DNA from 3 places in the Terriglobus sp. 2YAB30_2 genome. Region 2 is predicted to be linked to each of the others. Evidence: riboswitches for the same ligand, from Rfam matches in the RefSeq annotation. Region 2 holds a riboswitch; each other region holds the start of a gene.
The links. A riboswitch is a leader RNA that binds a small molecule or an ion and turns the genes downstream of it on or off. The one in region 2 is predicted to bind cobalamin.
Positions count from the first base shown of each region.

Region 1: another riboswitch for cobalamin. It lies ahead of AB4Y89_RS22825 (TonB-dependent receptor); the one in region 2 lies ahead of AB4Y89_RS17865 (ribonucleoside-diphosphate reductase subunit alpha).
Region 3: another riboswitch for cobalamin. It lies ahead of cobU (bifunctional adenosylcobinamide kinase/adenosylcobinamide-phosphate guanylyltransferase); the one in region 2 lies ahead of AB4Y89_RS17865 (ribonucleoside-diphosphate reductase subunit alpha).

Region 1 is NZ_JBFRFJ010000024.1:12,144-22,289, forward strand. It holds gene AB4Y89_RS22785 (SRPBCC domain-containing protein) at 1-255, shown strand, start outside; gene AB4Y89_RS22790 (SRPBCC domain-containing protein) at 256-741, shown strand; gene AB4Y89_RS22795 (type IV pilin protein) at 801-1,322, opposite strand; gene AB4Y89_RS22800 (M16 family metallopeptidase) at 1,344-2,684, opposite strand; gene rlmN (23S rRNA (adenine(2503)-C(2))-methyltransferase RlmN) at 2,774-3,964, shown strand; gene AB4Y89_RS22810 (DeoR/GlpR family DNA-binding transcription regulator) at 3,961-4,746, opposite strand; gene AB4Y89_RS22815 (SIS domain-containing protein) at 4,880-5,977, shown strand; gene AB4Y89_RS22820 (copper homeostasis protein CutC) at 6,067-6,813, shown strand; cobalamin riboswitch at 6,922-7,135, shown strand; gene AB4Y89_RS22825 (TonB-dependent receptor) at 7,163-9,601, shown strand; gene AB4Y89_RS22830 (outer membrane beta-barrel protein) at 9,678-10,146, opposite strand, start outside.
Region 2 is NZ_JBFRFJ010000012.1:148,015-158,160, reverse strand. It holds gene AB4Y89_RS17900 (putative bifunctional diguanylate cyclase/phosphodiesterase) at 1-22, shown strand, start outside; gene AB4Y89_RS17895 (thioredoxin family protein) at 32-607, shown strand; gene AB4Y89_RS17890 (GNAT family N-acetyltransferase) at 621-1,049, shown strand; gene shc (squalene--hopene cyclase) at 1,073-3,067, opposite strand; gene AB4Y89_RS17880 (TetR/AcrR family transcriptional regulator) at 3,067-3,669, opposite strand; gene AB4Y89_RS17875 (GNAT family N-acetyltransferase) at 3,738-4,550, shown strand; gene AB4Y89_RS17870 (transaldolase) at 4,908-5,900, opposite strand; adenosylcobalamin-variant (AdoCbl-variant) riboswitch at 6,069-6,145, shown strand; gene AB4Y89_RS17865 (ribonucleoside-diphosphate reductase subunit alpha) at 6,278-8,731, shown strand; gene AB4Y89_RS17860 (ribonucleotide-diphosphate reductase subunit beta) at 8,800-9,837, shown strand; gene AB4Y89_RS17855 (helix-turn-helix domain-containing protein) at 10,082-10,146, shown strand, end outside.
Region 3 is NZ_JBFRFJ010000001.1:90,400-100,545, forward strand. It holds gene AB4Y89_RS00395 (TonB-dependent receptor) at 1-1,580, opposite strand, end outside; gene AB4Y89_RS00400 (ABC transporter substrate-binding protein) at 1,736-2,593, opposite strand; gene AB4Y89_RS00405 (cobyrinate a,c-diamide synthase) at 2,590-3,978, opposite strand; gene cobU (bifunctional adenosylcobinamide kinase/adenosylcobinamide-phosphate guanylyltransferase) at 3,975-4,538, opposite strand; cobalamin riboswitch at 4,661-4,829, opposite strand; cobalamin riboswitch at 5,088-5,276, opposite strand; gene AB4Y89_RS00415 (sodium:solute symporter family transporter) at 5,537-7,261, opposite strand; gene AB4Y89_RS00420 (3-hydroxyacyl-CoA dehydrogenase family protein) at 7,267-8,232, opposite strand; gene AB4Y89_RS00425 (alanine racemase) at 8,257-9,351, opposite strand; gene AB4Y89_RS00430 (IclR family transcriptional regulator) at 9,332-10,132, opposite strand; gene AB4Y89_RS00435 (N-acyl-D-amino-acid deacylase family protein) at 10,119-10,146, opposite strand, start outside.

The DNA of each region.
Region 1 (10,146 bases), on a different contig from region 2:
GGTGGTGAATACCTTGAGTTGGATCTTCCGCAGCGCATGCGAGTCACCCAGGCGTTCGACGATTCCTGGGATGGGAAACAGGGAATTATCGAGACCGAGTTCCTGGAGCAGGGTGCACAGACGGTAATGAAACTGACGATCACCTACGAGTCCGAGGAGATTCTGGAGCGGGTGATGCAGAGCCCCATGGCCAGCGGTATGGAGATGGGCTACGAGCGTCTTGAGACGCTCCTTAACGAGATGGAGGTCAAGTAGATGGCAATCACCAAAGGGAAGTCCACAGTCGAGATTCATGGCGAGACAGGCATCGTCGTAACCCGTACCTTCGCTGCACCACAGATTATGGTCTTTGAGGCGCTCACCAAGCCGGAGCTGCTGCAACGCTGGCTGCTGGGTCCCGAGGGCTGGACCATGCCGGCCTGCGAGGTCGATCTTCGGGTTGGCGGCCGAATCCGCTTCCTCTGGAAGAGCGCCGACGGCAAGGAGTTACAGCTAAGCGGTGTCTTCATGGCGATTGACGCCCCTAAGGGATTCTCCGCAAATCAGCGTTTCGACCTCGGTTTTATTGGGCCGGAAGAAAAGCTCACTTACATTCTTGAAGCCCAGGGTGACGAGACTCTGATGCGCGCCGAGATCGTGTACCCCACCCGGGAGATTCGCGATGGCAGTCTGCAGGGCGGTATGACGGACGGCATGGAGACCAGCTATGCGCGGATGGATGAGGTGCTGAAGTCCCGTTAAGCTACCAATGCAGAAAAGCCCGCCGGATGGCGGGCTTTTCTTGTTCGATAAAGCTGTCGCTACTGGACAGGAGCGGTGCAGGCGGTGCCGCCGGCAGCGTCGTACTTCACCTGCTGTGACTCGTCGGAGCAGAAGCCGCGGTCGCCGGTCTTGCCGACCTGCTGCGGAACTGCGGTGATCTCGTACGAGGTGTACTGATCTGTATTGTTTACGGTCACCTTGGTGCAGTTGGTGATAGCGAAGGTATAACCCGCCTTCACGCCACTGGTCAGATCGGGCGGCAGCAGATGTGCCGATGTCGGACTCGCAGCACCAGAAGAGTCCTCGCCGCCGAGAGCGGAGAGGGAGCAGGCAAATCCGTTCGCCGGATAGTTTGACGAGTACATCTGCTGTGCCTGGGCGATGGCGCGGACCGACTGAATGGCCGAGGTTTCGTTGGCCTTGCGGCGAATCTTCGTGAGCTGCGGAATGGCCAAGGTCATCAGGATCAGGATGACGGACATCACGATCAAGAGCTCGACCAGGGAGAAACCATGCTCCTTGGAGCGCTCATAACGTTGGGAAAGAGACTTCGTGTTCATGATTCCTCTGCGAAATGGAGTTTAGCAGGCGAGATCGCTGCGTTGGATGTCGATGCCGTCGAGGTTGCCAAGCAGTGCCAGGGCGAGAGCGTCAGGATGGAAGAGTTCCTGCGCCAGCACCTGCAGGTCCTCGCGGGTAACAGCCTCCACCTGATCGATGATCTCGTCCACGGTAAAGAAGCGGTCGAAGTACATCTGCTGGCGCGCCAGGTTAGCCATGCGGCTGGACGACGACTCCAGGCCGAGCACGATGTTGCCCTTCAACTGATTTTTGGCGCGTTCCAGTTCGTCCTCGGTAACCAACTCCTGCTTCAGACGGCTTAGTTCGGAGACCGTGAGCAGGATGGCCTCCTTCGCCTTCTCGGGAGCAGTGCCGGCATAGACGCAAAGGGAACCGGTATCGCGGAAGGGGTTCATCTCGGAATAAATGCTGTAGGCCAGGCCGCGGTCTTCGCGGATGGTCTGGAAGAGGCGGGAGCTCATGCCTCCGCCTAAAATCGTATTGAGCAGATAGACGGGGTAGCGCAGTTGTGAGGCGACGGCAGGCGCGGTCGCACCAAGGCAGATCTGCACCTGTTCGAGCGATTTCTTATTGCGCAGAGTCAGGTGATGCTGCGACTCTGGACGAGCACGTCCAGGCAGGGCGCTGGAGGTCGCCGAAAGCGTCGAGAAGTGCTGCTCTACCAGCGCTACGAAGGTATCGTGATCCAGATTGCCGGCAGCGGAGAAGACCATATTGGCCGCGCTAAAGTGCCCAGCATAGAAGTCGAAGACCATCTGCTGGCGGAAGGAAGAGACGGTCTTCTTGGTTCCGAGGATCGGGCGTCCCAGGGCGTCGTTTTTCCAGAAGTTCTGGGTGAAGAGTTCGTGGACCAGGTAGTCCGGGCTATCCTCATCCATCTTGATCTCCTCCAGGATGACGGATTGCTCACGGACGATATCGTCCGGGGTGAACGTTGGATGCAGCACGAGATCGGCGAGCACATCCATGGCGACAGCTACGTTGCTGTCCAGCACCTTGATGTTGAAACAGATGGTCTCTTTCCCGGTGAAGGCGTCCAGGTTGCCGCCGATGGCATCGACCTCGCGGGCGATCTGCTGAGCGCTGCGCGACGTGGTGCCCTTGAAGACCATGTGCTCAACAAAGTGCGAGATCCCGTTCAGCTCCGGCGCCTCATCGCGTGAGCCCGTACCCACCCAGACACCCATGGAGACGGAGCGGAGATGTGGCATGCGTTCGGTCAGGACCAGGAGGCCGTTGGGAAGGCGGGTTTTACGGATGTTGCGGGCCGGATGGCCGGAGGTCGCGGTCGTTGAGTTTTCGGCCAGGGTAATGTCCAGGGACAAATGTTGCTCCTTCATGGCAAACGCCTCGAAAGCGTGCGGAAACGGCTATTGTTTCATAAGACGAACCGGAAGGCGTTAGAGTGAGAACAGGGGAAACGCACCAAATGGCCGGCAGTTCACAGACCACGCAGAATGAACAGCTTACCGCTCCGGGCAAGGCTCTGGTGCAGCGCGCTCTCTTCGGCATGACGCTGAAGCAGTTGACGGCTCTGGTCGATAGCCTGCGCCAACCCCTCTTCCGCGCCAAGCAACTGCATGATGCTCTCTACCGGCAACGGGTGGAGTCGATTGAGGATATCTCTACGCTCCCGGTGGCGGTACGCGAGAAGTTGAAGGCGGATGGTTGGAGCGTCGGCCTGCCCCAGGTAGCCCTGGTGGCGAAGTCTGTTGATGGCACGGAGCGCTACCTGGTCAAGCTGGGCGACGGCGAGACGGTGGAGACCGTCTGGATGCCTGGAGGCGATGGTGGCGAGCAGGGAGATGGAACACCTGCTGCGGAAGAGGAAGAAGCCGTCGCCGCTCCCGTTGATGAGTACAAGCGTGGGACTATTTGTATCTCCAGCCAGGTGGGCTGTGCGGTCAATTGCCAGTTCTGTCTCACTGGAAAATTGGGATTGCGCCGCAACCTGACCGCCGGTGAGATCGCCGGACAGGTGGCTGTGGTGCTGAACCGTCAGGGGATGCAGGTCGGCAAAGACCGCATCAATCTCGTTTTCATGGGGCAGGGAGAGCCCTTCCATAACTTCGACAACTTCATGGATTCGGTTCGTTTGATGGTCGGGCCGATGGGAATCCCCGAGTCGCGCATGACAGTCTCGACCTCCGGCATTCTGCATGGCATTGACCGCTATATGCAGGAACCGGTTCGGCCGAAGCTGGCGATCAGCCTGAATGGCTCCAATGACAAGGTGCGCACCGCCGTGATGCCGATCAATAAGAAGTGGCCGATCGGCGTGCTGCTGAATGTCGTCCGGCAGATCCCGCTGCGTCCGCGGGAGCGACTGACCTTTGAATACGTCCTTCTGGGCGGCGTGAACGACAGCGTGGAGAATGCGCGTGAAGTCGTGCTACTGCTAAGGGGATTGCGGGCGAAGGTGAACCTGATCGTCTGGAACCCCGGTCCCTATATGCCCTTCGAGCAGCCTGACGATGAGCATGTCGCGGCCTTCCAGCAGACCTTACGCGATGCCGGACTGCCGGCTTATATTCGTCGCCCACGGGGACGGGATATCTACGCGGCCTGCGGGCAGCTGAAGCGCACTATGGACGATGAACGGCTGGTCACGATCCACTAAACCCGGATTACGCGGATATCCTTCGCCGCATATGCGGCAGCAACCGACTCAGGCAGCCCGGTGTCAGTGATCAGGATGTCGATATCTTCGAGCGGAGAGACGAAGGCCGGCGAGACATTGCCGAACTTTGACGAGTCAGCAACGACAATCACTTGCTTGGCCTGTCGTGCCATGGCGCGGAAGACAAGAGCCTCTTCCTGTTCACGGGTAGTGGCGCCGCGTTCGAGGTCCACTCCGGTCACCCCCAGAAACACCTTGTCCATATAAACCGTGTTGAGAAAATCAAGCGTCGCCTGGCCAGAGAGAGAGAAGGCCCATGCCCATGCCAGCAGACCGCCGGTCAGCGATGTCTTGATGCCGGGTTGATTGCACAGCTCCATACCGATGTTGATGGCATTGGTCACGACCGAGATATTGCGGCGATGACGGAGTGCGCGACCTATCTGGGTCGTCGTGGTGCCGGCGTTTAGGCCAATGGTCTCGTTCTCCTGGATCAGGTCGGCTGCCGCAAGACCAATGCGCCGTTTTTCTTCGGCGAAGCGTCCCTCGCGCGATTGAAAGCTGATGTCATACCGAAAGGGCTCATACAGGAGCGGCTCCACCAGGGTGGCGCCGCCATGGGTACGGCGGATCAGGCCGCGTTTTTCCAGGCGGGTGAGATCGCGGCGGATCGAGGGTGCGGAGGTGCCGACGGTCGCAACAAGCTCCTCAACGGAGATATCCCCATTGCGCAGCAACAATTTCATGATTCGCTCGGCGCGCTCTTCGGTCTTCGTAGACATAATGGTCTCGAACAGCTTATACCCAGTTCTCATTCAAATGGGCAGAGTATTTGATCGTTTGGATACGAATAAACCGTAATTTCGCAGATGATTGAGCGTATTGTGGCGATATAATCACTTTTGAGGTGATGCAATGCAAGAGGGACTGAATGGCTTTCCGCACTGGATGCTGAAGGAGATCTTCGAGCAGCCCGATGCGCTGGATCGTACGTTGGCGGCCTATGGGGCGAGCGTCCTTGCACCGGTGCAGCAGTGGCTCAAGGGCGTGCAGGAGATCGTGATTGCGGCGAGTGGCTCCAGCCGTCATGCAGGTCTGGTGGCCGAGCTGATTCTGGAAGACCGTGCCGGTATCCACGTGGATGTGGAGTACGCCAGCGAGTACGTCTACCGCAGCGAAGCACGTCTCAAGCAGGCAGCGGTGATCGTCGTCTCGCAGTCGGGAGAGACGGCCGATACCCTGGCGGCTTTGCGCAAGGCCAAAGAGATGGGGCAGAAGACGCTCGCGATTACCAATGTCGCCACCTCGTCCATGGCGCGCGAGGCCGATGTGGCGCTGACCACGCAGGCGGGTGTAGAGAAGGCAATTCCGGCGACTAAGAGCTTTACCACGCAGCTTCTGCTGCTGGCAGTATTGGCGGAGCAGGCGGCTGCGCAGCGGGGTCTGCCGGCTATCGGGCTGGAGAAGGTTGTGCCGCAGATCATTACGCAGATGCGTGCATGGCTTCCGCGCTGGCAACAGGTGGTTGCCGTAGCGGCAGGCCGTCTGCAGGCAGCGGAGACGTTTCTCTTCCTTGGCCGCGGTGTTCACTATGCGATTGCCCGTGAAGGTGCTCTGAAGCTGAAAGAGAGCAGCTACATCCATGCCGAGGGATATCCCAGCGGAGAGTTGAAGCACGGCCCCAATGCCCTGGTAGGCAGCAAGACTCCGCTGGTGATGCTGGCGACCGTGGACCACAACGATGCCGAGAGCGTACTGCGTTACGAGAAGGTGATGCAGTTGATGCAGGACATGCGTGCGCAGGGAGCCCCGATCCTGGCGATTGCCAATGAGGGAGACGTGCAGGCGGCTGCGTTGGCCGATGCCATTGTGGAAGTGCCGGCGGCGCCCGAGCATCTTCTGCCGATTCTTGAGGTGGTGCCGCTGCAGCTCTTCGCCTACTTCATGGCCATTGGACGCGGAATTGACGTGGATAAACCGCGCAACCTCGTGAAGTCAGTGGTAGTTGAGTAGGTTCCTGCAGGCGTGGTTTGTGCTTGCAGGTGTAAGTACGGCTGTGCTCTTCTGGTCGCTCAGAAGCATATATGGGAGATGGTCCGCTGATGCAGTCTCGTCCTGTACGGCTTGAAGTTGCCGTGGACTCCACAACGTCGCTGAACGCCGCTCTTGAAGGAGGCGCCGATCGGATTGAGCTGTGCTCGGCTCTTGCCGACGGCGGACTCACGCCCAGTCTCGGCTTTATCGGCGCCGCTCTACAGGTCAGTGAAGTGCCTGTGCATGTCATGATCCGTCCGCGCGCCGGCGATTTTCTCTATACCGAGGAAGAGCTGACCGTAATGCGGATGGACATTGAAGGCTGCAAGGAGGTCGGCGCTCAGGGTGTCGTCTTCGGCGTCCTGATGAAGAACCATACGGTCGACGTAAAGCGCACACTGGAACTGGTGGAGCGAGCCCGGCCGATGAAGGTGGTCTTTCACCGTGCTTTCGATGTCACGGCAGATCTGGAAGAGGCTCTTGAAGACCTGATTCAGTGTGGTGTGGATGAGGTGTTGACCTCAGGCGGAGACGACTCCCTGGAGCATGGCCAGCAGATGGTGTCGTCACTGGTGCAGCAGGCCGCGGGGCGCATCCGGATTATGGGCGGAGCCGGCGTGACGGTACGCAACGCCAGGCAGCTTTGGGACGCAACTGGCGTCGACTGGTTGCATGGATCCTTCCGAGGTGAGGCCATAGCCGGCAGCAGGCTGGCCATGGGAGACGAAGAACGCGAGCTGGTGCGGATTACTTCGCGGGAAGATGTGGCGCGCGTCAAACATTTACTGACAATTGAGCGGCAGCCTGCCGTGTAAAATCTGTAATACACGCGAGCAACTGTGCCGAGTGATCTTCGTGGGGTACGTATGTTTCCACAATTCCTGACGTCAGGGAATTGTGAGACATGCCTGACCTGCGCTTTAAGAGAATCGACGCGGTGAAATGTTCGGGAAGCGCGGTGAGATTCCGCCACTGCCCCGCAACTGTAAGCGCACGTCACTCCTTGGAGCGTTACTCCAGGAGAGCGGCGATCAGCAGCCGGCTATTTCTCACTGTTCCTGAGGACGGGAAGGGAACGCCCAAGATATCTGCTGGAATGCGTAAAGTCAGGAGACCGGTTTCACTGTGACCAGCCAACGTTCCGAGGGGGAACGGAGGAGTCTTATGAGTATTCCTGCAGGCCGGCTGCGAGCGGCCATTCTAGCCATACTGTTATCTGCTTCCGCGGCACATGCTGTCGTTGTACGTGGTCGTGTGACCAATCAACTGGGCGCCGGCGTCAGTGGAGCGCGATTGCAGCTCTTGCTCGGCAATAGTGTCGTCGCTAACGGCGTGAGTGGACCTGAGGGCGAATATGAGCTGCGTACCTCAGAAGGCGGGCGCTTTCTGCTGCTGACCTCCAGCCAGGGTTTTGCAACGACACCATCACGCAGCTTTTACGGCGGACGGCTGGACCTCGTACAGCAGGATGTCACGCTGCGTCTCGATGAGCGCAAGGATGAGATCACGGTGACCGCCACCGGTCTGCCGACAACGCTTTCCCAGACCAGTTCTTCCGTAAGCCTGATTCAGCCGGACTCTCTGTGGCCTCGTTATGGTGTCAGTGAAGAGCTTCGTTTGATGCCCGGAGTGCAGATCGTTCAGAGCGGACAGATGGGCGGACAGACCTCGCAGTTCGTGCGAGGCGGCCAGTCGGATGGCAACCGTGTCACCATCGACGGTATTCCGGCTGAAGATATGGGAGGCCGTTTCGATTACGGCAACCTGGCGAGCTTTGTGCTAGATACCATCGAAGTCCATCGTGGTCCGGACAGCGTTACGGTCGGGTCTGGCGCGACGGCAAGCGCCGTGCGCCTGGTTACGCAGCAGGGAACATCGATTCATCCTGTCCTGCGATACACCGGAGATGCCGGAAATTTTCACACCTGGCGGAATGAGGGAGACCTCAGCGGCTCCGCACGTAAGCTCGATTACCTGCTCGGTTTTTCGCGCGTAGATTCTTCGAATGCTCTCCCCGGGAACCGCTATCACAATGCGACTTCCGCGGCGAACCTCGGCTTTGTGCTCAATGCGAAGACCTCGCTGCGCTTTACGCTGCGCAATACGGATGCCGCAGTGGGTGTGCCCAATGCGCATGATTTCTACGGCGTCTCCGACAACGCCAAGCAGGCCGATCAGATCCTAATCTCCGGCGCGTCTCTGGATTATCAGGCAACCAGCGCGTGGCACAACCTGGTCCGCTATGGTGTCACGCGTAAACGGGAACAGTTGTTCCAGTTCTCTCCTGTCGGCACTCCGATTACGAGCTTTGGCTTCACGACCTACTACGGTCGTCCGGTGACGATCACTGGAGCGAATGGATATTCGGTGAGCGGCCAGGCGGCGATGGATTTTGGTCTCGCCTATCCCACGCGTTCTGACCAGGTGAGTAACCGCGACCAGCTCTACTATCAGACCGACTATCGCTTCTCGCAGCACCTGGCGGTCCTGGGCGCCTTCCGCTACGAGGACGAGCGCGGCATCTACAAGAACTCAGCCTATGGCACGTTCAATAAGGCCGATCGTGGCAACTATGGCTATACCCTTCAGATGCAGGGTGACTTTGCCAGCCGTGTCTTCTACTCTCTCGGCGGAGAGCTCGAGAAGAACGCGCTCTTTGGTCTGGAAGGTGTGCCAAAGCTGGGCATCGCCTGGTACCCCATCGCTCCTGGAAACGGATTCGCGCGCGGCACGAAGCTGCGTTTCAACTTCTCCAAAGGTGTGCAGGAACCAACCCTGACCGAGCAGTTCTCTTCGCTCTATTCGTTGTTGCTCAGCTCCGGGAATTCGGCAGCGATCAACACCTATCACGTCACTCCGATGAATGCGTTGCGTTCGCGGAGTTATGAGGGAGGTTTGGAGCAGAGCCTGCTGAGCCAGCGCGGAATCGTGAAGCTCGGATACTTCCATACGCAGTTCGATCGGCAGATCGAGTATGTAGACGCGGGTACGCTGATCAATATCTTCGGCATCCCATCGGGCATTGCGTATTCCATCTTCGGTGCTGATCTAAACTCACTGGCCTATCGCGCACAGGGACTCGAAGCAGAGAGTGAATGGCGGCTGACGAAGCACTGGTTTGCACGCGGAGGATATACGTATCTCGATGCCAACGTGCAGCGTTCGCTTTCGGGGGATGCGGTCTCGGGTGGACTGGCGACGACGAATCCGAACTTCCCGGGAATCGCGATTGGAAGCACCTCGCCGCTGGTGGGGCAGCGACCATTCCGGCGTCCTACACACGCGGGCTTCTTCGCCGTGCAGTGGACGGCAAGCAAGTGGTCCGCAGCGCTGAAAGGTGGTCTGGTTGGCCGCAGCGATGATTCGACGTTTCTTTCATACTCCGACATCAACAGCGGAAATACCCTGTTGCTGCCGAATAAGAATCTCGACTATGCCTATCAACGTCTGGACGCGAATATCGCGTATCAGTGGAAGCCGAGCATGTCGATCTTTACGCAACTCGATAATCTGACAAGCCAGCAGCGTACGGGACCGATCGGTTATCCGGGACTTCCGTTTACGTTCCGTGCCGGCATCAAGCTGAGACTGGTGCGGGAGTAAGACGGCATAGATCAACAAAACGAACATAAAAAGCCCTTCCATCCGGAAGGGCTTTTATGTTGGGGAGGTAGAGGCCTTAGCGAATACGGTACACGACACCGACGCTGATAGAGTACGGGGTAAAAGTCAGATCCGGGCTTCTGCCGCCGCCTGAGATTCGGATGTGCTGATAGTCGAATTCTGCGCGGGCAGCGAACTTGTTGACGACGGGAACGTCAAAGCCGCCGCCAAGAATGTAAGAAGATCCTGAGTCATTGATACCAGAGGGTTTTTGCTTCACGCTGCCGATGCCCATATCGGCAACGGCATAGGGACGCAGGTGAAAGACAACAGGCAGGCGGACATCCAATCCGGCGCCAAAGAATGGCTCATTGACCACTGCACCGGTCGAAGCCCTATACCGGATGTTGACGCCCGGCTGAAACATTCCGAAATACCGGAACATGTAGTCTCCGCCAACCGTGTAGACGTTATTCCTGACGGGGCCGAAGTCTGTGCGTGCGCGCCCATAGGTGAAAAATGCATCGAGGTCACCACCGCGTTTT
Region 2 (10,146 bases):
ACCAACCCAGCAAACGGCGTAAAATCGCCGCATGTCCCGAACTCCGTCCACCATGGTGGCGCTGGGCACAGTTGCCCCGCCGTTTGAGCTTACCGATGTAATCACCGGCAAAGCCGTTGGCCGCGATGATGTTGGCGCAGACGCCAAAGGCCTGCTGGTGATGTTCGTCTGCCCGCATTGCCCGTATGTCAAACATATCGAGGCAGAGCTGGGCCGTATCGGCAAGGACTATCAAGGCAAGATCGGCATCGTGGCGATCAATGCCAACGACGTCAGCCAGTACCCCGAAGACAGTCCCGAACACATGAAGGAGCAGGCCAGCCTCAATGGCTGGACCTTCCCCTATCTCTATGACGAAATGCAGGAGGTCGCTCGCAGCTATGACGCAGCCTGCACGCCCGACCTCTTCCTCTTCGATGCCGACCAGAAGCTGGTCTATCGCGGTCAACTGGACGATAGCCGCCCGCGGCGGAAGGACTTTGGCAACGATCTTCCGGTAACCGGCAAGGACCTGCGCGCGGCGATCGATATGGTACTGGCAGGCAAGCGCCCTGACCCGAACCAGAAGTTCTCGATTGGCTGCAGCATCAAGTGGAAGGCCAAGTAAAGACAGCTCGGCGATGATCACGATCCGACCTGTCACCGAAGACGACGCAACCGAGCTAGCCCGGCTCGCAGGCGAGCTGGGCTATTCCACTACACCTACTGAGATCGCGGAACGCATCGCGCGCCAGGCAAAGGTGCCGGGACGCGCTGTCTTTGTCGCCCGCGATGGAGACCAGGTTGCGGGATACATCGATCTCTCCACTGAGATGCACCTGCACACGGCACCCAAAGGCCGCATCGATGGCCTGGTGGTCAGCGAGAGCGTCCGTGGCAAAGGTGTCGGCGCGCTGCTATGTCGCCATGCGGAAGAGTGGGCGAGACGGCAGGGCCTGAAGACAATGATGCTGACCTCGCGTTCTACACGCGAACGGGCACATGCCTTCTACGAACGTGACGGCTACCGGCGCACGAAGACCTCATACCTCTTCGAGAAAGATCTGTAGATCGGAGACCGCTACATCCGAGATTAGAACTGAACACTCAGCGCAGGGCGCGTGAGTTCTTTGCGATAAGTCGCCAGTGCTAATGCCGGGAAGTACATCCGGTACAGGTGATAGCTGAGATAGAAGACATTGGGGAAACCAGTACCCGTTGTCAGAGCTTCATCCCAATCACCATCGGCTCGCTGATTATCCAGCAGCCACTGCACGCCCTTCTGCACTTGCGATGAGCGGGTTTTCCCGCAAGCCATCAATCCCACCAGGGCCCATGCTGTTTGGGTGGGCGTGCTCTGTGCAGCAACAAAGCGGTCGACCTCGTAGCTGACACAGCTCTCACCCCAGCCGCCATCCTCGTTCTGCACTGACAGCAGCCACCGTGCCGCCTTTTCGACTGCGCTATGCGCACGGGCGTCTCCAGTGGCAATCAGACCGCGCATCGCCAGGAAGGTGCCGTAGACGTAGTTCACGCCCCAGCGTCCGTACCAGCTTCCATTCTGTTCCTGTGAGCTGAGCAGGTACTGCACTCCCTTTACGATTGCGGGATGCTTCGGCCCGAGACCGCGCTTACTCAGAGCCTCCAACACGCGGCCGGTGATATCGGCACAGGTGGGGTCGAGCATGGCATTGTGATCGGCGAAAGGAACCTTGTTCAGCAGTTGCCAGTCGTTATCGACATCGAAGGCGGCCCATCCTCCGTCTGCCGATTGCATGCCGAGAAGCCAGTCGATCGCGCGTTGCTCCGCACGTGCCTGGCGCTCGGGATTGGAGGCGCGGATATGCTGCAGCGCGAGCAGCACCATCGCCGTGTCATCGATATCGGGATAGAAGTCGTTGGCGAACTCGAAGGCCCATCCGCTGGGACGAAGGTTCGGACGCTTCGCCGACCAGTCGCCCTTGCGCCTCACCTCTTTACGCAGCAACCAGTCGGCCGCGCGCGTCATTGCATCGGGGTCGATATCCCCGGTCTCGCCAAGAGCGAAAGCAGCAATGGCGGTATCCCACACCGGCGATTTACAGGGCTGAAACTCGATGGAGTCTTCGCGCTCCAGCAGCAGATCATCGAAGTGGCGGATCGCCTCGATCATGTCGGGCTGGTCGCGCTCATAGCCAAGAGAATCCATGGCCATGATGGCGTACATCATCGAGGGATAGATGGCGCCCAGCCCTTCGGAATGCTGCAGATGTTCCAGCATCCATCGCTCGGCGGCTGCAATGGCACGGCCGCGGATCTTCTGCACACCGCGGCGCTCCCAATGCTTGAGCAGTTTGTCGGCATGAAGAAAGAGCTCGGAGGTGAGATCCTTGCGCGGCATCGTGATCGGCGAGCCGGGATAGATCAGCTCCTGCAGCGTCATACCGAAGGGAGCCGTACGCTGGGCACCCAATCCCTGAATGATGGAGAGCGGCACGATGATAGTGCGCGTCCACGACGACATCTCGTAGAGAAAGCTGCCGGGCACGATCATGATCTCTGCCGGCACGGTCGGCACGAACTCACGAGGGAAGAGACCGAAGAGACTCAGGTTGATCTTCGTGTAGCTGTTGCATGCCTGCAGCCCGCCAATCTCCAGAATGCGCTCGCGAGCGGTGCGCATACACGGCGAGCCCACCTCTTCACCCATGATCTTGAGTGCGGTATAGGCCTTCACCGTAGCATTCACATCGGCTTCGCCCTGGGCGAAGAGATTCCATCCGCCGTCGGCTAGCTGGCAGGCCTTCAGATAACGGATGAGCTTCGCTGTACGCTGGGCGCGCGGGGGAGTCCACGCGCCGCCCTCCTTCGGTGGGAAGAGCCATAGCTGCAGCAACACGTAATCGGAGGCCAGTGTGGAGTCTGCGGTGAGGTCGCCACACCAGTAGCCGTCGACATGCTGCTTCCGCAGCAGAGCCTCGGCCGTCAACGACAACTGCTGCTCCAGCTGGGCGATGCTCTGCTGACTAAGCTCTTCGCTTTGTTGCTCTAATTCAAGACTACCGACGCTTACGATGGCTGGAGCGGCGCTGCCGAACTGCTCTCTCATCAGGCCTTCCCTCTCCTGCTCTTACGCTCGGATGTCGGCTGCGGTTCCGCGTTACACATCTCTTTCAATCGCGTCATAATCTGTGCCCGGCGCTCGCCGGTACAGATGGCGTCATCGAAGCCGAACATCTCGGTAAACCAAAGGCCATCTACCGCCAGCCGCACGATCGTCGCGGTAATGGGATCAATGCCGTCGTTCTCCAGTAACGCCTGCCAGCGCGCGTAAGCCTGACGCATGGGTTCGACGAGCTTCATATCCGTGGAGGCAGCGGCAATCGCCGAAGCAAAAACGTCCAGACGCTCTGGGGAGAGGCCCGCATCCAGCGCCCAGCGGCCTTCGAGTGACGCCAGAACAAAAGCCAGCGTGTTGCGCCCGGGTCTGTCAGGAAGCTCTGCCTTGGCTGTCGCGAGATCGCGATCGAAGTACTCGATGGTGCGCGCCACCAGTCCGGCGACCAGCTCTTCTTTGGAGGGAAAGTGATACAGCAGACCACCTTTGCTGACATTGGCCTTCTCGGCAACGCGGTCGAGGGTCAACTGCTGTGAGCCCTCTTTGCGAATCAGCGTCTCGGCACTTTTAAGGATTGTGTCCCGCTTGCTCATCTCGGAATCAGTATACCGTCCAGACGGTACAGTAAACCTTTTATCCGTAAGCCTCTATGCTGGAGCGAATGTTTGCTGACCTATCTCTCGCCCATCGGCTGGAGCTCGCCGAAGGCCATGCCTGCCTGGATTTCGCCCATACCCGCAAACGCCTGAACCCCGAGAGCAGCACCGCCTGGGACGCGGCGCATGGCGCCATTGCGGTCTTCGATGGGCCTGACTCTCCACTGACCCAGACCTTCGGCCTGGGCATCACAAGTCCGGATAGCCACGAAAAGAGCCTCGAAGCGTTGGAGGAGTTCTTCTTCTCACGCGGTGCTGCCGCCAATCACGAGGTCTCACCGCTAGCCGGTCTCGCGCTGCACCGACGGCTCTGCAAACGCCGCTATCAGCCGATCGAGATGAGCAGTGTGATGTATCAGCCCGCACATTGCCCCGAGATCCCGGCAGTGGTCGATGTGCGCATTGTGAAGCAGGACGAGGCCGAGCTCTGGGGCCGCGTCGGAGCGGATGCCTGGTCGGCGGACCATCCGGAGTTTCGTGAGTTCCTGCTGGATATGGGAAAGATCTCGACCAACCGGGAGAATACCCACTGCTTTCTGGCCATCATCGATGGCGAGCCGGCGGCGACGGCGGTGCTGCATGTGCACGGCGGTGTAGCGCTCTTTGCCGGCTCTGCAACTTTGCCCGCGCTGCGACGGCGTAGCGCTCAATCGGCGCTGCTCAATGCACGTATGCGTCATGCCTGTGCGCAGGGATGCGATCTGTTCATGATGGTGGCTGAGCCCGGCAGCACCTCGCAGCGTAATGCTGAACGCAATGGTTTCCGTATCGCTTATACGAGGACGAAGTGGCAGCTTGTACCACCGGCAGTTGGTTAATTTTCTTAAAGCCCTCAGCGGCTAAAGCCGCACATCGTTCAGCTCTGATGTGGCACGGCTAAAAGCCGTGCCCTTAAGCAAGGCATTCGCGCGTTGCGCGAACGGAGAAACGAAGTCTAAGGCGGCACTACAAATATGTATTGGAACTCAGCGGACGTTCCTCCATCGCGAGATCCAAGGCTTGAGGATGATTTTTGTTTTGCTTAAGGGCACGGCTTCCAGCCGTGCCGTAATAGTCAGGCAAATAACGCGGCTTTAGCCGCTGAGGTCACGTCGCACCTCAAGCCTCTCGTATAGAATTCACTCCTAAAAGCGAAACGCTCCCCGAAGGGAGCGTTTCCTGTTTCTTGATCACGCTTACGCGGTGACCGGCTCGGCGATTTCCTTGAGACGCTTCTCGAGCAGAGCTTCCAGTTCTTCGAGCGCCTTGGAGAAGCCCTCGATGCCTTCCTTCAGCTTGTCGTGGGCCATGCGGTCCTCGGCGTGCATCTTCTCGAAGGTGGCCTGATCGATCGAGATCTTCTCGATGTCCTCGGCCTTGGCCTTCTCGGCGTCCAGCTTCTTCTCAAGCGGAGCGTCCTTGGAGTCCAGCTCTTCGAGCAGCTTGGGCGAGATGGTCAAAAGGTCGCTTCCGGCCAGCTCAATGATCTCGCCGATGTTGCGGAAGCTGGCGCCCATCACCTGAGTCTTGTAACCGAACTTCTTGTAGTAGTTGTAGATGCGGGTGACCGACTGTACGCCGGGGTCATCGGCGCCGGTGTAGTCCTTGCCGGTGTCCTTCTTGTACCAGTCGAGGATCCGGCCAACGAACGGGGAGATCAGCGTGACCTTCGCTTCGGCGCAGGCGATGGCCTGGTGGAGACCGAAGAGCAGCGTCAGGTTGCAGTGGATGCCTTCCTTCTCCAACTCCTCAGCGGCCTTGATGCCTTCCCAGGTGGAGGCGATCTTGATCAGGATGCGTTCGCGGCCAATGCCGGCATCTTCGTACTGCTTGATGATGTCGTGGGCGACAGCGATCGTCTTCTCTTTGTCGTAGGAGAGGCGAGCGTCCACCTCGGTCGATACGCGGCCGGGAACGATCTCAAGAATCTTCCTGCCGAAGGCGACGGCAAGCGTCTTGAAGGCTTCGGCGGCAATCGCCTTATCGTCGGCGTTGGCGCCGGCCTTCTGCTTGGCTTCCTTCAGCACTTCGTCCACAATGTGCGAATAGGCGGGCATGTTGGCCGCGGCAGTGATCAGGGACGGGTTAGTGGTGGCGTCAGTCGGCTTAAATTTCTCCATCGACTGCATATCGCCGGTGTCGGCTACGACGGTTGTGTACTGCTTGAGCTGCTCCAAAAGGGTCGCCATTGGAAAGTTCTCCTCGCACTTTAAGACTACACCTTCCAAAGGAATAGCAGGTGTGGTCCTACCAGTACATTGCTCTTCCGCTAAAATCCATTGCCTCACCTACATTTCCACATCGACCGCAATATCTTGGGTTGCTTTCTAATCCATCGCAAGCTACTGTGGAGGAACTTCACGATGTGCAGGGAAAGACCGGTGGAAACCCGGCACTGTCCCGCAACGGTTAAAGTCCGAGCACCTGCCGTGAGGAATACGCAAATCATCGTCCCCGCGGAGGGAACGGCGTGGTCAGCGGCTCAGGTGCCTTTCTCGTGCTGGCACCCTGACAGCCCTCCTCCCCGCCACGTCCGCAGAGGCCGGTGACAAGGAGCTTCTGAGCGATGGCCACCCTCTCCAACCATCCCATTTCGCAGGCTACGCTGCATGATATGCATCCCGGTTTTCCCGCACCTGCCTCGGAAACCGCGGTCATGCATGTGCGCAAGCGCAACGGCTCGCTGGAACCGGTCGACGTCAACAAGATCGTGCGCGCGGTACAGCGCTGCGCCCAGGGACTGAATGGAGTCGATGCGATCCGTGTCGCATCCAAGACCATCGGCGGCCTGTACGATGGCGCAACCACACGGGAGCTGGACAAGATCTCCATCGATACCGCCGCGGCACTGATCGCCGAGGAGCCGCAGTACTCCCGCCTGGCGGCACGCCTGCTGCTGGCAACGATTCACAAAGAGGTCGCCAATCAGAACCTGCACTCCTTCTCGCAGTCCATCGCGTATGGAAACGCCGAGGGGGTAGTAAACAACGCCGTTGCCGAGTTCGTGAATACGCATGCGCGCAAGCTGAATCACGCCATCGATGACGAGTTCAGCGACCGTTTCGAGTACTTCGGCCTGCGCACTGTATATGACCGCTATCTCCTGCGCGATCCAATCTCGCGCAGCGTCATCGAAACACCGCAATACTTCTTCCTGCGCGTCTCCTGCGGCCTTGCCGGCACACCGGCGGAGGCGATTGAGTTCTATCGCCTGATGGCCTCGCACGAGTACATGCCGTCTTCACCGACGCTGTTCAACTCCGGCACCAAGCATCCGCAGATGTCGAGCTGCTATTTGCACGACTCTCCCTCGGACTCGCTGGAGTCGATCTACGACGCCTACAAGTCGGTCGCGATGCTCTCGAAGTTCTCCGGCGGCATCGGTCTCGCTTTCCACCGCGTCCGCAGCGAAGGCTCGCTGATCCGCGCCACCAACGGCCTGAGCAACGGCATTGTGCCGTGGCTGCGCACACTGGACTCTTCTGTCGCCGCCGTCAACCAGGGCGGCAAGCGTAAGGGCGCCTGCTGCGTCTACCTCGAGCCCTGGCACGCCGACATCGAACAGTTCCTGGAGCTGCGCGACAACACCGGTGACCACGCCCGCCGTACCTACAATCTGAACACCGCCAACTGGATCCCCGACCTCTTCATGGAGCGCGTGGATGCCGATGGCATATGGTCACTCTTCGATCCGAAGGATGTTCCACAACTTCCCGACACCTTCGGCGATGCCTTCAAGGCCGCCTACGAACAGGCCGAGGCCGACAAGAAGTACCGCCGCCAGGTAAAGGCTCGCGATCTCTATGCCCGCATGATGCGTACGCTGGCCGAGACCGGCAATGGCTGGATGACCTTCAAGGACGCCTGCAACCTGAAGTGCAACCAGACCGGCGTCCCAGGCAACACCGTGCATCTCTCGAACCTGTGCACCGAGATCACCGAGGTGAGCAGCAAGGATGAAACGGCCGTCTGCAATCTAGGCTCTATCAACCTGGCGCTGTACCTCACTCCGGAGGCCAAGTTTGACTTCGCCAAGCTGGCCGAGACGGTTCGTATCGCTGTACCGATGCTCGATCGCGTGATCGACATCAACTATTACCCGGTCGAGCCAGCAGCAAAGTCTAACGCCAAGTGGCGTCCAGTAGGCCTGGGTCTGATGGGACTGCAGGACGTCTTCTTCCAGATGAAGATCGCCTTTGACTCACCCGAGGCTCGTGAGCTCTCGCGCAAGATTCAGGAAGAGATCTACTATCACGCTCTCGTAGCCAGCAATCAGCTCGCCGAGCGTTTCGGCGCTCACGAGGCCTTCGCGCAGAGCCGCCTCGCCGAGGGCAAGCTGCAGTTCGATCTCTGGAATATCGTTCCGGAAGATACCGCCCGCTGGGACGCGCTGCGTGAGCGCATCAAGCAATTCGGCGTTCGCAACTCGTTGCTGATCGCCATCGCTCCGACGGCCACCATCGCGTCGATTGTCGGTTGCTACGAGTGCATCGAGCCGCAGATCTCCAACCTCTTCAAGCGCGAGACGCTATCGGGCGAGTTCCTGCAGGTGAACAAGTACCTGGTGAACGACCTGAAGGACCGCGGCCTGTGGAACGAAGAGATGCGGCAGCGTCTGAAGCTGAGCGAAGGCTCCGTACAGGGCATCGACGAGCTCCCGGACGATCTGAAGCTGGTCTACCGCACTGTATGGGAGGTCCCCATGCGCTCGCTGATCGATATGGCGCGCGATCGTGGAGCCTACATCGACCAGTCGCAGAGCCTGAATCTCTTCGCCGAGAGCCCCAACATCGGCAAGCTGTCGTCGATGTACATGTACGCCTGGAAGAACGGCATCAAGACCACCTACTACCTGCGCTCGCGCCCGGCGACGCGTATCGCCAAGACCACCATCCAGGGCTCCAGCGCGCGGCAGACTGCTCCGGCAGCAGCACCTGCCGCTGCTACTACAACCTACACGCCCTCTGAGGCCATCTCCTGCTCGCTCGAGAATCCCGAGAGCTGCGAAGCCTGCCAGTAACCCCATCCATCCAGCCAGTCCTTCTCTGATACAGGAAGGACTGGCCCTGTACTCGAAGGAGTCTACCTATGTCTTCGTCTCCGTCTTCCGTTGAAGTTCCCGAACATATCCTCGATCCCGGTCTCTGCCTGACCCTGCGCCCCATGCGCTACCCGGTCTTCTACGACATGTTCCGCGACGGTATCAAGAACACCTGGACCGTGGAAGAGGTCGACTTCTCCACCGACCTGGTCGATCTACGCAGCAAGCTCTCCCCGGCCGAAATCCACCTCATCCAGCGCCTGGTCGCCTTCTTCGCCACCGGTGACGCCATCGTCTCCAACAACCTGGTGCTGAATCTCTACAAGCACATCAACTCGCCCGAAGCGCGCCTCTATCTCTCGCGCCAATTGTTTGAAGAGGCCGTGCACGTGCAGTTCTATCTCACGCTGCTGGACAACTACATCCCCGATCCCGATGAGCGCGCCGCCGCCTTCTCCGCCGTCGAGAATATTCCTTCCATCCACAAGAAGGCCGAGTTCTGCATGCGCTGGATGGACTCCATCCAGAAGCTCGATCACCTGGAGACCATACAGCACCGCCGCCAGTTCCTTCTGAACCTGATCTGCTTCGCCTCCTGCATTGAAGGTCTGTTCTTCTTCGCCGCGTTTGCGTATGTCTACTTCCTGCGCTCCAAGGGACTCCTGCACGGCCTTGCATCAGGCACCAATTGGGTATTCCGCGATGAGAGCGCGCACCTCGAGTTTGCCTTCGAGGTCGTCAACGTCGTCCGCAGCCAGCAGCCGGATCTCTGGGATGCACAACTGGAGCAGGACATCGTCGAGATGCTGAAGGACGCGGTCAACTCTGAGCTACAGTTCGCGGAAGACCTGCTCTCCGGGGGTGTCGCCGGCCTGAGCGTACGCGATATGCGCCAGTACCTCGAGTACGTCGCCGACTCACGCGTCTCCCGTCTGGGCATGCAGCCGATCTTCGGCAGCAAGAATCCCTTCGCCTTCATGGAGCTGCAAGACGTGCAGGAGCTGACCAACTTCTTCGAGCGCCGCGTCTCCGCTTACCAGGTCGCCGTAGCAGGAGAGGTCGACTTCAGCCATGAGGATTTTTAAAAACAGTTGAATGGTTGGATAGTTGAATGGTTGAATCGTAGGCCCTCTCAAACGAGAGGGCCTTTCCACTTGAACCTTTAGCGGCATGTGGCTTGATATTGCAGCCCGCCACAATCACACGATTCAACCATTCAACGATTCAACCATTCAACAAAACCCACCCACGCAGTAAAACCTCCGGCACAAACGTCCCTCTTGACCTTTATCGCAATTTGCGATATAAATATTGCGGATTGCAATAGCCATGAAACTGGCAGAGAAAATCCGCTACCTCCGCGAGGTGGAAGGTTCGCTTCGCGGGATGAACCG
Region 3 (10,146 bases), on a different contig from region 2:
AGGTAATATGCCGCCGAGGCCCGTGGTGTTGCCGCAAAGCCGTAGACGGCATTATTCTCCAGTCCGGTACCAACGGTATAGAAGAGGCGGCCTGCCGCGTCGCCCTGCACCTCAAGCATCGTTGAATAGTTGTCGCGGTTCGCGATGCCGAGAGGGCTACCTGTCGAAGCGCTGGTTCCGCGCTCATTCTCATATTTGAATCCGGCGAATAATAGGGTGTGCGTCGAGCGGCCGAAGATCGAATCCAGGCGGTAGTCCGATTGTGCGTAAACGAAGTCGCGTTGGCTGAGATTGTTCGTGATACTCGGATAGGTTCCGGGAAAGTTCAGCGTTGCCTGACCCGAGACGACATAGCCGTTCGCTCCGCGAATTGTTACGGGATTTCCAAGATAACTGGTGATTACACCGCTCGCATTCTTTACCGGATTGCCGGCGGGGTATGGTTTGTTGTACAGGTAGTTCAGGCGAAGGCCTCCGTACCGAACCAGGTTGTGCCAGCGTTCCGTCGTTCGATTTTCGAGTGTGCCGCCGAGAAATAGATCGTGCTCTGTCGAATACGCTGAGTCGGGAAGACCATAGAGAGCCAGTGCGTTTGGCTTGCCTCCGCCGGCGGAAACGTGGCGGAGCGTGAAGCGGAGGTCCGTGGTGGAGTTTGCCTGGAAGCCTAGATTCTCGGCGAAGGTAACATTGTGAAACGCGCTGGCTGCGACGCTGTTACCCGTATCGAAGCGCGCGAAGCTGGAGAGGTAGTCGAAGCGGTGGGCGGCCCCGGAGAGTATGGCCTCCTGTCGCCAGGTGTTGAAGTTTCCGCCATCGATTGAATATTCAAGTTGGGGAAGCGGAGTGGATCCACGGCGTGTCGTAAGAGAGACGACCCCAGCAAGCGCTTCCGATCCATAGAGCGCGCTATTTGGTTCACGAAGCACTTCGATGCGATCAATGCCTGTGCTGGCGATGTTTGCGAATTCAATCGAGCCACCGAGGTCATTCGCAGGGATGCCATCGATCAGCACTTTATTGGCGTTTGTATTGCCTCCGCGGATATAGAGCCCGCTGGTGCCACCCGCTTGTCCGGTTTGTGTGATCTGCGCTCCGGGCAGATAGCGTAATGGTTCCTGAATGTCGCGTGTGTGCTTGAACCATTCGCTGTCCAGAACTGCCACCGAGGCGGCGACCTGAGCGAGGGGTGTTGGCGCTCCTGAAGCTGTAACAGAGATCTGCTGCGTATCGGTGGGAGTCGCAACAATCAGATCCACCATAACGGAAACATTGGTGCTGAAAAATGTTGTTGCCGTGGTTGCAGCGCTGAATGTGGCAGCCGAAGTGCGCAGTTGGAAGCGTCCATTAGACAGAACCCGAACGCTATAGATACCGTGAGCATCAGCGATGTCTGTCGAGACTACTGATGAGTCGGAAAGAAGCTCGACCAGAGCGCCAGGAACAACTGCGCCGAGCGGGTCGCGAACAGTTCCGTACACAAGGCCACGGTCGCGCGTTGCATCGTGTAGGGGCTGGCCTGCGGAGGCTGGACTGGTAGCGATTTGAGAGAGGCCCGCAGACGCGATGAGCGAAAGACACAAGGAAGCTGCAACACGTTTTACGGAAGGCGCTCCTTTTCGAGACTTGCAGCATTTTGTACGGCATTCCAACATCTGTTTCATCAAACCTTTCAGTGAGGTATTCGTCGTGTTGTCCGCGGTATCTTGCGTGTTGTGCAACCTGACGGCAAGTGATCCTAAGGATGAAGTTGTTTTGTCAGATCCTCCAGGGCATCGATGGCGACGGGGCTGGGAAAGTCTACTCTCCTATCCACGTAGTAGACCCGACGGTTTTTGACGGCAGGCAGGGTGTTCCATCCGGGGCGAGTCTGCAGCGAGTCGAGCGTGACGGTGCCGCCCCGCATCATGAGAAGCGCTTCCGGAGCGCGGGCGATGACGGTCTCCATGCTGATGTGTGGCCATTCCTGGTTGATGTCGGAGGTGATGGAGCGGCCACCAGCTGCTTCGATAATCTCAGTAATAAACGCGCCCTTGCCGATAGTGATGACGGGGTCATAGGAGACGGGCATGTAGACATCAATGACCGGGAGCCCCCTCACCCTCATGCGGACGGCCTCGATGCGTTGCCTGAGTCTCTGGGATACGGCCAAAGCCTGAGCCTCATGTGCCGTCGCTTGTCCGAGGCTTTCGACTGAGCGAAGAATCCCCTGAAGGCCGTGCGGATCGACGATGTAGAGAGGCACGCCGAATCGCTGTAGCTGATTGAGGATCGCAGGTTGATTCTGACGGGGCATACCCAGGACAAGGTCTGGGTGGAAAGAGAGGATAGCCTCTACCGATGGGTTGCTGATAGATCCCACGCTCGGCTTCTTCGTGGCTTCCTCGGGATACTTCACATAATCACTGATTGCCACGACATCATTGCCCGCGCCAATGGCAAAAACGGCATCGGTGATGCTTGGGACAAGGCAGATAATGCGATGTGGATGGTCGGGCACTGTAACCACACGACCCGTCTCGTCTGTAACGGTACGAGATGCCACACAAGGAAGAGTCGCGATCAACAGGGCGAGAATAGCGAATGTTCGTCTCATAGAGTGATCCCATCTTGGTCTCTCGCGGAGCAGGCTGCTTCGACGAAGTACTTCGCCACGTGTGACGACGTGCGGAAGTGGAGATGAATATAGCTGGCGAGAACATTTCCGACGAGGTAGCCTTCTGCTTCCTCTCGCTTCGAGAGAGAATATTGAACCTGGTAACAGGTATCGGCGGCAGAGGTTTCGAGAATTCGTGAATAGTGAAAACTGTGACCCCGCAGTGTTGTGCCGGTCCGCCCAAGAAGGCAGTCCCGCGTGAGCTCTACGGAGACATACCCGAATTGAACGAGTTTGCCTGTCATTTCGAAGGTGAAGGGAAGAACACCGGCAAACGTAGCGACTGTCCCATCCACCTTTGCAATGGAGCGGGACAGGTAGATCATGCCTCCGCACTCGGCATAGACCGGCTTGCCGGAGGATGCGAAATTGCGTATCGATTGCAGCATCGTTTGATTAGCGCTCAATGCTTCTGCATAGAGCTCCGGGTACCCCCCGCCGAGATACAAACCGTCGAGATCTTCCGGGACAGCCGCATCGTGAAGGGGACTAAAGGGAACAATTTCTGCACCGCTGGCTCGTAGAAGATCGAGGTTGTCTTCGTAGTAGAAGCTGAACGCTTTGTCTCTGGCTACGCCAATACGCACGCTAGCGATCGGTGTGGTTTCGGCGGCAGAAGTGCGTTGTTTAAAGTCGAAGCCGCACTCGAGTGAGAGCAGCGCTTCCAGGTCGAGGTGTTGTTCGGCAATAGAAGCTAATCGTTCGAGCTGCTTTTCGGCAGAGTCGTCGCTGTAGTGTTCTTCGGATGTTCTGAGGCCGAGATGTCTCTCCGGGATAGCGATGGTGCGTTCTTGCGGCAGCCATCCCAGTACCGCCGTCCGGCACGACGAAGCGATGGACGACCGCAGCATCTCGAAGTGGCGCTGACTGGCGACGCGATTGAGGATCACACCAGCCAGACGAAGGTCAGGATCAAAGAGCTCAAAACCAAGCACCGTCGCGGCAATGCTGTGTGACGTTTTGGCTGCATCGAGCACGAGGACCACAGGAAGCCCGAAGAGCTTTGCGATCTCGGCGCTGCTACCGCGTTGTGTCCCATCTTTGCCATCAAACAACCCCATCATGCCTTCAACAACGAGGGCCTGAGCGCCTATTGCGGCTTCGCGAAGGACGTCCTGATTCGCGTCGATAGAGAGCATCCAGGTATCGATATTTCTGGCAGCCCGTCCGGCAATACGGGTGTGATGGCCGGCATCGAGAAAGTCCGGCCCGGCCTTGAATGGCTGAACCGTCATCTCCCGTCGCCGCATGATCGACAGAAGTGCAAGCGTGACCGTCGTTTTGCCTACACCGCTGGCGGTGCCGGCGATCAGGAAGCCCTTCATGCGCCGGCCTCGCGTGGGATGCTGCCTTTGAGAGCAAGTGGGAGGCCCGCGACCATGAACAACACCGTGTCGGCTACCGAGGCGACTCGTTGATTAATCTCGCCGACAAGGTCCCGAAATTGCCGCCCCAGCTCATAAGCAGGCACAACACCGCTGCCTACTTCGTTTGAAACCAGGATGACGGAGCAGGGAGCATTGTGCAGCGCCGAACAAAGCTGATCGATATAAATTTGTTGCTTGGAGCGATCTCCAGCGCAAAATTCCATCAGGTTTGAAGCGAAAAGAGTCAGGCAGTCGATGATGACGATCTCATGGTCCCTGCCCGATTGTTGAATCGCCTCTGCAAGCTGGAGTGGCTCCTCAATTGTCATCCAGTGCGAGGGCCGATCTGCGCGGTGGCGCTCGATCTTGGCTGTCATCTCCGGGTCATCACGGCGCTCGGCCGTAGCGACAAACGCGACGCGCTCCCTGTGTTCCGCGAGCTGTTGGGCATACCGGCTCTTCCCACTGCGTACGCCGCCGAGCACGAGAATCACGGAAGCAGCTTCTGAGTTCTGCATACATCGCTCCTGGCACCTGCAAATAAATCTGCAAGAACACCGAGCGGGATTGGTAATAGGCAGCTGCCACGGCAATTAGATCGCGCGTGGATAAGCTCTTCAACTCTCCCAGCGAAGTTGAATCAGCCCGATAATATCTGGCCGGTCTCCTGACTTGCGCTTCGCTGGACTAAGGCGGCCTTCCCCGGTTTTACCCGAGTGACCTTCAAGTGCCCGTCCTCAACGCTTACAGTTACGGGGTAGTGGCGGATTCACACCGCCTTCCCGAACACCAGATAGACGATTTATATCTTCGTTTCTAACTGCGGTCAATCGGGCAAATTACGAGCCAGAAGTGAGCGCTAGGCCGTATCATGCCGAGACCACCACCTTTTCTGGATCGAAGACTGGGCAATCCCGGGAGCTAGCCGAAGCCCTTGGGACGGAATTTTGGGCGCCAGGGCCGCGGCAGTAATTCCGCATAAAAAGCCACGTCGGCTCAACAGGGCATGACGGGCGTCGTCGCTGGTGATGCAGAATATCGGGCGCAAGGTTCTGTTCTCCGCAGAAATTGCAGCTTGAACCTCGGCAGGTCTCCTGGCTCAAAGACGATACTTCGTATCCGCTGCCATCCTTCCCCGATGAATCTCGAGTGGTCGTTTCGGCAGCTCATCTTTGTTACAGTGGCGGGACCGCGCCGGTCTTTCACCGGACTTCCCTTTTAAGCCCTAGATGGGCACCGTGGATCACTTTCAACAGTACCATGCAGGCTGGTTTCTGAGCGGAATCGAGCGAGTTGCTGCATGGTCATTTCCTGGGCAACCAGCTCATTGACTCGCTGGGGGAGAAGACGTTCCCTTGACTCCCGAATTCTGGCAGGAGTTGAAAGCTGATGTCGCTCAGATCTTGACGAAGCATAGAAAAGGAAAAGAAGAGGGAGCGAGAAAGTAAACCTCGAGCGCGAATGGATCGATGGGGTTGAAAGAAACGGATCGTAGGTTGTGCATCTTCGATGGTTCTTACTGTGCCTGGCTTCTGGTCGCGGCATACCAACGCCAGGTGGAGGGTGCGCCCCACAAGAGGAAGCAGATGCCGATGATGCCGTCGAGCCATAGCGCTGTTCTGGAGTTGGCGAGGAAGCCGGAGGTTATCAGCAGAATGCCCAGGCTCAGCGTCGACAGGCCGATCGCAATGTCGGAGGGGCTATTGTGATCGTCGGCACGACCGGTGTTGAACACTGGGATCGGTGTCTGTAGGAGGTGGAAGAAACGGTCGGTTCTTACCTCTTCGTCAGGATCGGCAGGACGCAGCCTGCTGCCGAAATACATGCCGGCGCAGGTGATGAAGACGTTGATCAGAATGGAGTAGCCGGTAAGCCGGAGATCGAGTTCCTGCGATGCATGTTGTCCCAGGTAGGCGGACTTTCCAAGGTAGGTTGCAATGCCAGAAACAAGACCGGTTGAAAAACCAGCGATCACGCCGGAGGAGGAGAGTTTACGAAAGAGCAGGACGGAGAGTAGGGGCAACAGCGTTGGGGCCAGCAGGACTCCAAATGCGGATACCATGGTCTGAAAGAGCGATTCCCGTCTTGTCTGTCCAATCCATATGGCAAGACCAACGATGCATGTCCCCAGAAAGAGAGTCGTCAGACGGCCGATGGTGACGAGGCGGTCTTCGGAGGCTGCAGGGCGAAGGAGGCGCTGATAAACATCTTTCGTAAGCACGCCGGCCATGGCGTTCAAGTCGGCGCTGACCGTTGCCATGGTGGCCGAGAAGAGTGCCGCAACGATGATGCCGATCATGCCCGCGGGAAGCAGGCCGAAGACAAGATGGACATAGACATCCTGCGGCGGATTTGGTGCGGCGAACTGCGGAAGCACCTTTCGCGCGATCATGGCAGGGAGCAGCATGATGGGCGTTCCGATGAAGTTGAGCAGAGCGGAGAGATACGCCGCCCGTTTGCCGGAGGTCTCGTCGGGAACGGAGTAGAACTTCTGAGCAAAGGCCCAATTGCCGTTGTAGCTGATGCATACGATGACGAGATAGCTAATCAGGTAAACCCAGCCATACGGACCATTGGTGGGGTGCAACAGGTTCGCTGGAATAGCGTAGAGTGTCGGGAGTACACCGCCCAGCTTCCATATTGCGAGCGGTAAGAGCAGAAGGATCGCCATCGCCTTCATCAGGAACTGAAGGTAGTCCGTCACCACCAGGGCAAGCAGACCACCGAGAAGCGTATAGAGCACGACGATCGCTCCGCACAACTGGACCGCTGTGCCGATGCCGATACCCATACCTGCCGAAAGGAACAGGGCAGTCGTGAAGATCTTCAAGGAGTCTTCAAAGACTTTGGCAGGAATCGCCGACCAGGCAAAGAGCTGGCGGACCTTGAGATTACAGCGTTGTTCCAGGAACTCCACCGGCGTGATAATCCGCGCCCGCCGCCACCGTGCCGCGAACAACCAGCCACCGAGGATGCAGGCCGGGACGCTGGTCCAGAAGAGAAGAATGGCAACGAGACCATAGCGAAATGCGATCTCTGAGTAGACAACAAAGGTGAACGCGCTAAAGCCCGACATGTAGTGCGAGATTCCCGCCAGCCACCATGGGATCTGGTGATTGCCTGCGAAGTAATCTTCGGCGGAGCGTTGTTGCCGGCGGAACCAGAGCCCGATGAGGATTACCAGCAGGAAGTAACCCATGATCACGATGTTGTCAGACAGCGAGAGTCGGATCACCGGCATGGGACTCAGCGCACCTCATCCTGTCGGCCTAGAAGCGCTTCCTGGATGCCGTTGCGTACGATCCAGACGTTACGGCGATAGATCTCTTCCCAAGCTTGAGCCTGCGCTTCGGTGTAGTGAAAGAAGCCCTCGCCGCCACGAATGCCGGTCGCATTTTGGTCACGAAGGCTGGCGAGTGGTGTGGGAACGTCACTTGCATTCGAAAGGGTGGGAAGCACGGGTTCCATCGCACGGGCATAGAGTGTAGGGCCGCCGGTGAGGTCGATCCAACGGAAAGGGCCGCAGACGCTTGCCCAGAGGCCGAAGGAGTTCCGGAAGGAGCGGTCGATGGTCTCGGCATCGGCGACGCCGGTTTCGAGCAGATAGCATGCCTCGCGATAGACGGCATACCCGAGGCGGTTGGCGATGAAGCCGGGAAGATCTCGCTGCACGATACACGGATCTTTGCCGAGGTGTCGGGCCAACGACGAAGCCGCATCAAGAGTTGCCTGGTGGGTGTGCTCTCCGCGGATCAGCTCTAGAAAGCGCGTGGCATGGGCCGGTTCCGCCCAGTGCATTCCAACGAATCGTTCAGGATGTTTGCGGTGCTGCTGCAACAGCGAGATAGGGATGGCGCTGGTGTTGCTGGCGATCGGAGTCGATGGCGCTGCGACTGTTTCCAGCGCGTCATAGAGCGCGGCCTTCGCTTCCGGAGATTCAATGATGCTTTCGATGATGAAATCTGCCTCCCCCAGTTGCAGGGGAGAATCGACAACTGTGAATAGAGCCGGCCATGTATCGCTTAGGTGTGATGGAAAGCCTGCCAGTGCAATGAGTTCGTCGATGGCTTTTGCGATGGCCTTGCGCGCAATCTCGACTTCTTCAGCGACGGGTGTGTAGGCGATGACGGGAATCTCATGCGCCAGCAAACATGCGGCAATTCCACGGCCAAGCAGACCAAGGCCTGCGACCGCAACACGGTTTGGTTTCATAGCGACCCCAGGAAGACGAGTGATTTACTGCACGCATCCGCGTGCGACGACGGTCCATATCTGCTCGACCATCTCTCCGCGGATGCCGTAAATGGTGTTGTGCATGTTGATGGTGGTGCAGACGTGATTGGGTACGATACGCAACCGCTCTCCAATGGAATATTGGCGCTTGCTGGCCGAAATGTCGAGATGCCCGTGCTCCTCGGACATGGCGTAGAAGACAGCGTCCTTGTCGGCATACACGATGCCAAACCCGACATGGTTTCCAGTGAGTAGCCGGTCTGACGAGAAGGTCTTCGATCCACCGTCGAGAATCACCCGGTCGTGCACGGCTTTGCTGACAACGGTTGTCAGTACGGTCAGCGCGCAGTCATCCAGCGTCGCGAAGCCGCCTGTCACCAGGTTGCGATCGTTCAGGAGGTACATGCCGGGGCGCAGCTCTGTGAGGTGAGAGAACTCGTGCGAACGGTACGCCATAGGGGTGGATCCACCGCTGACGACGGGAATCTCAAAGCCCGCTTTAGACAGCGCGTCATAGGCGCTCTCGACGCGGACATTGACCTTCGGCAGTAACTCATTCTGTTGTTCCAGGGGTACCATCATGTGACCCGGGTAGAACATCAGACCGCCAAAGTGCGCGCCGGATAGCCTCTCGATCTCGTGAGCGAGTTGGACCAGAGACGCATCATCTTGCAAGCCACATCGTCCGAAGCCGACATCGATCTCTACCAGGATGGGGAGGTCATAGCCACGATCTTTGGAAGCTGATGCCAGTACATGGGCGGCCTCCAGAGAGTCGACAGAGACGGAGAGGCGGGCGCGATCCGAGAGCGAGAGCAGCGTATCCGCCTTCTTACGCGAGACGATGGGATAGGCGACGAAGATGTCATGCACGCCCCCTTCGGCCATGACGACCGCCTCTCCGGGCTTTGCCGCTGTTACGCCAATGGCTCCTTTGGCGATTTCTCCGAGGGCAATGGCGGGTATCTTATGTGTCTTGATGTGTGGCCGGAGTGCCAGGCCTTTGGAGTGTACATAATCACTCATGCGCTGCGAGTTGCGCTCGAGGATATCGAGATCAACCAGTACCGAGGGCGTGTCAAGCTCGCTTATATGCATCCTGCTCCTTCAGGTAGCCGAGGGCGTAGGAGATATTGAGAGCACAGGCTTTGATCTGTGTCTCGAGCCGATTGATATTCTGCGTGTTGATACGGTGCACACTGCCGGAGATACTGACGGCGGCGACAGCCGAGCCGGTCTCATCGAAGATAGGTGCACCGATGCAACGCCATCCAAGCTCCTCTTCTTCATCATCGATGGCGCACATCTTTTGACGAATGCTCGCGAATTCGTCTTTCAGCTTGCGAAGAGATGTAATGGTGTTCTCGTTGTGCCGGGGGAACTTACGGAACTTGAAGAGGGTTTCCAGCTCTTCTTCGGAGAGATAAGCTCCGAGAGCTTTGCCGACGCCGGTACAGTGAAGCTCCATTCGCTTACCGCGCCAGGTGGCGAGTGATTCGCCTCCCGGCGGATTGTACTTTGCAACAAGAACGGCTTCGTGCTGTTCCAGTACTCCCATGTGTACCGTGAACTTGGTCTGTGTCATGAGTTGGACGAGGAACGGAGCGGCCTGCTCGCGGACCTGAAGACCTGCGAGCGATGCGTTTGCCAGACCGAAGAGCTTCAGCCCGAAGAGATAGCGACCTGTCTGCGGGCTGCGAGTTAGATATCCAAGGCGTTCCAGCGTGAGCAGCAGGCAGTGAAGGGAACTCTTGGGATGTCCGGACATCTCCACCATCTGTGACAGTGTGAGGCCGTTCTTGGAATGAGCGAGAATCTCAAGCAGGTGTAGCGCGCGCTCAACGGAGGGAACCGAGGGGGTTCGATTAGCACCACTCATAGACGCTCTCTCTC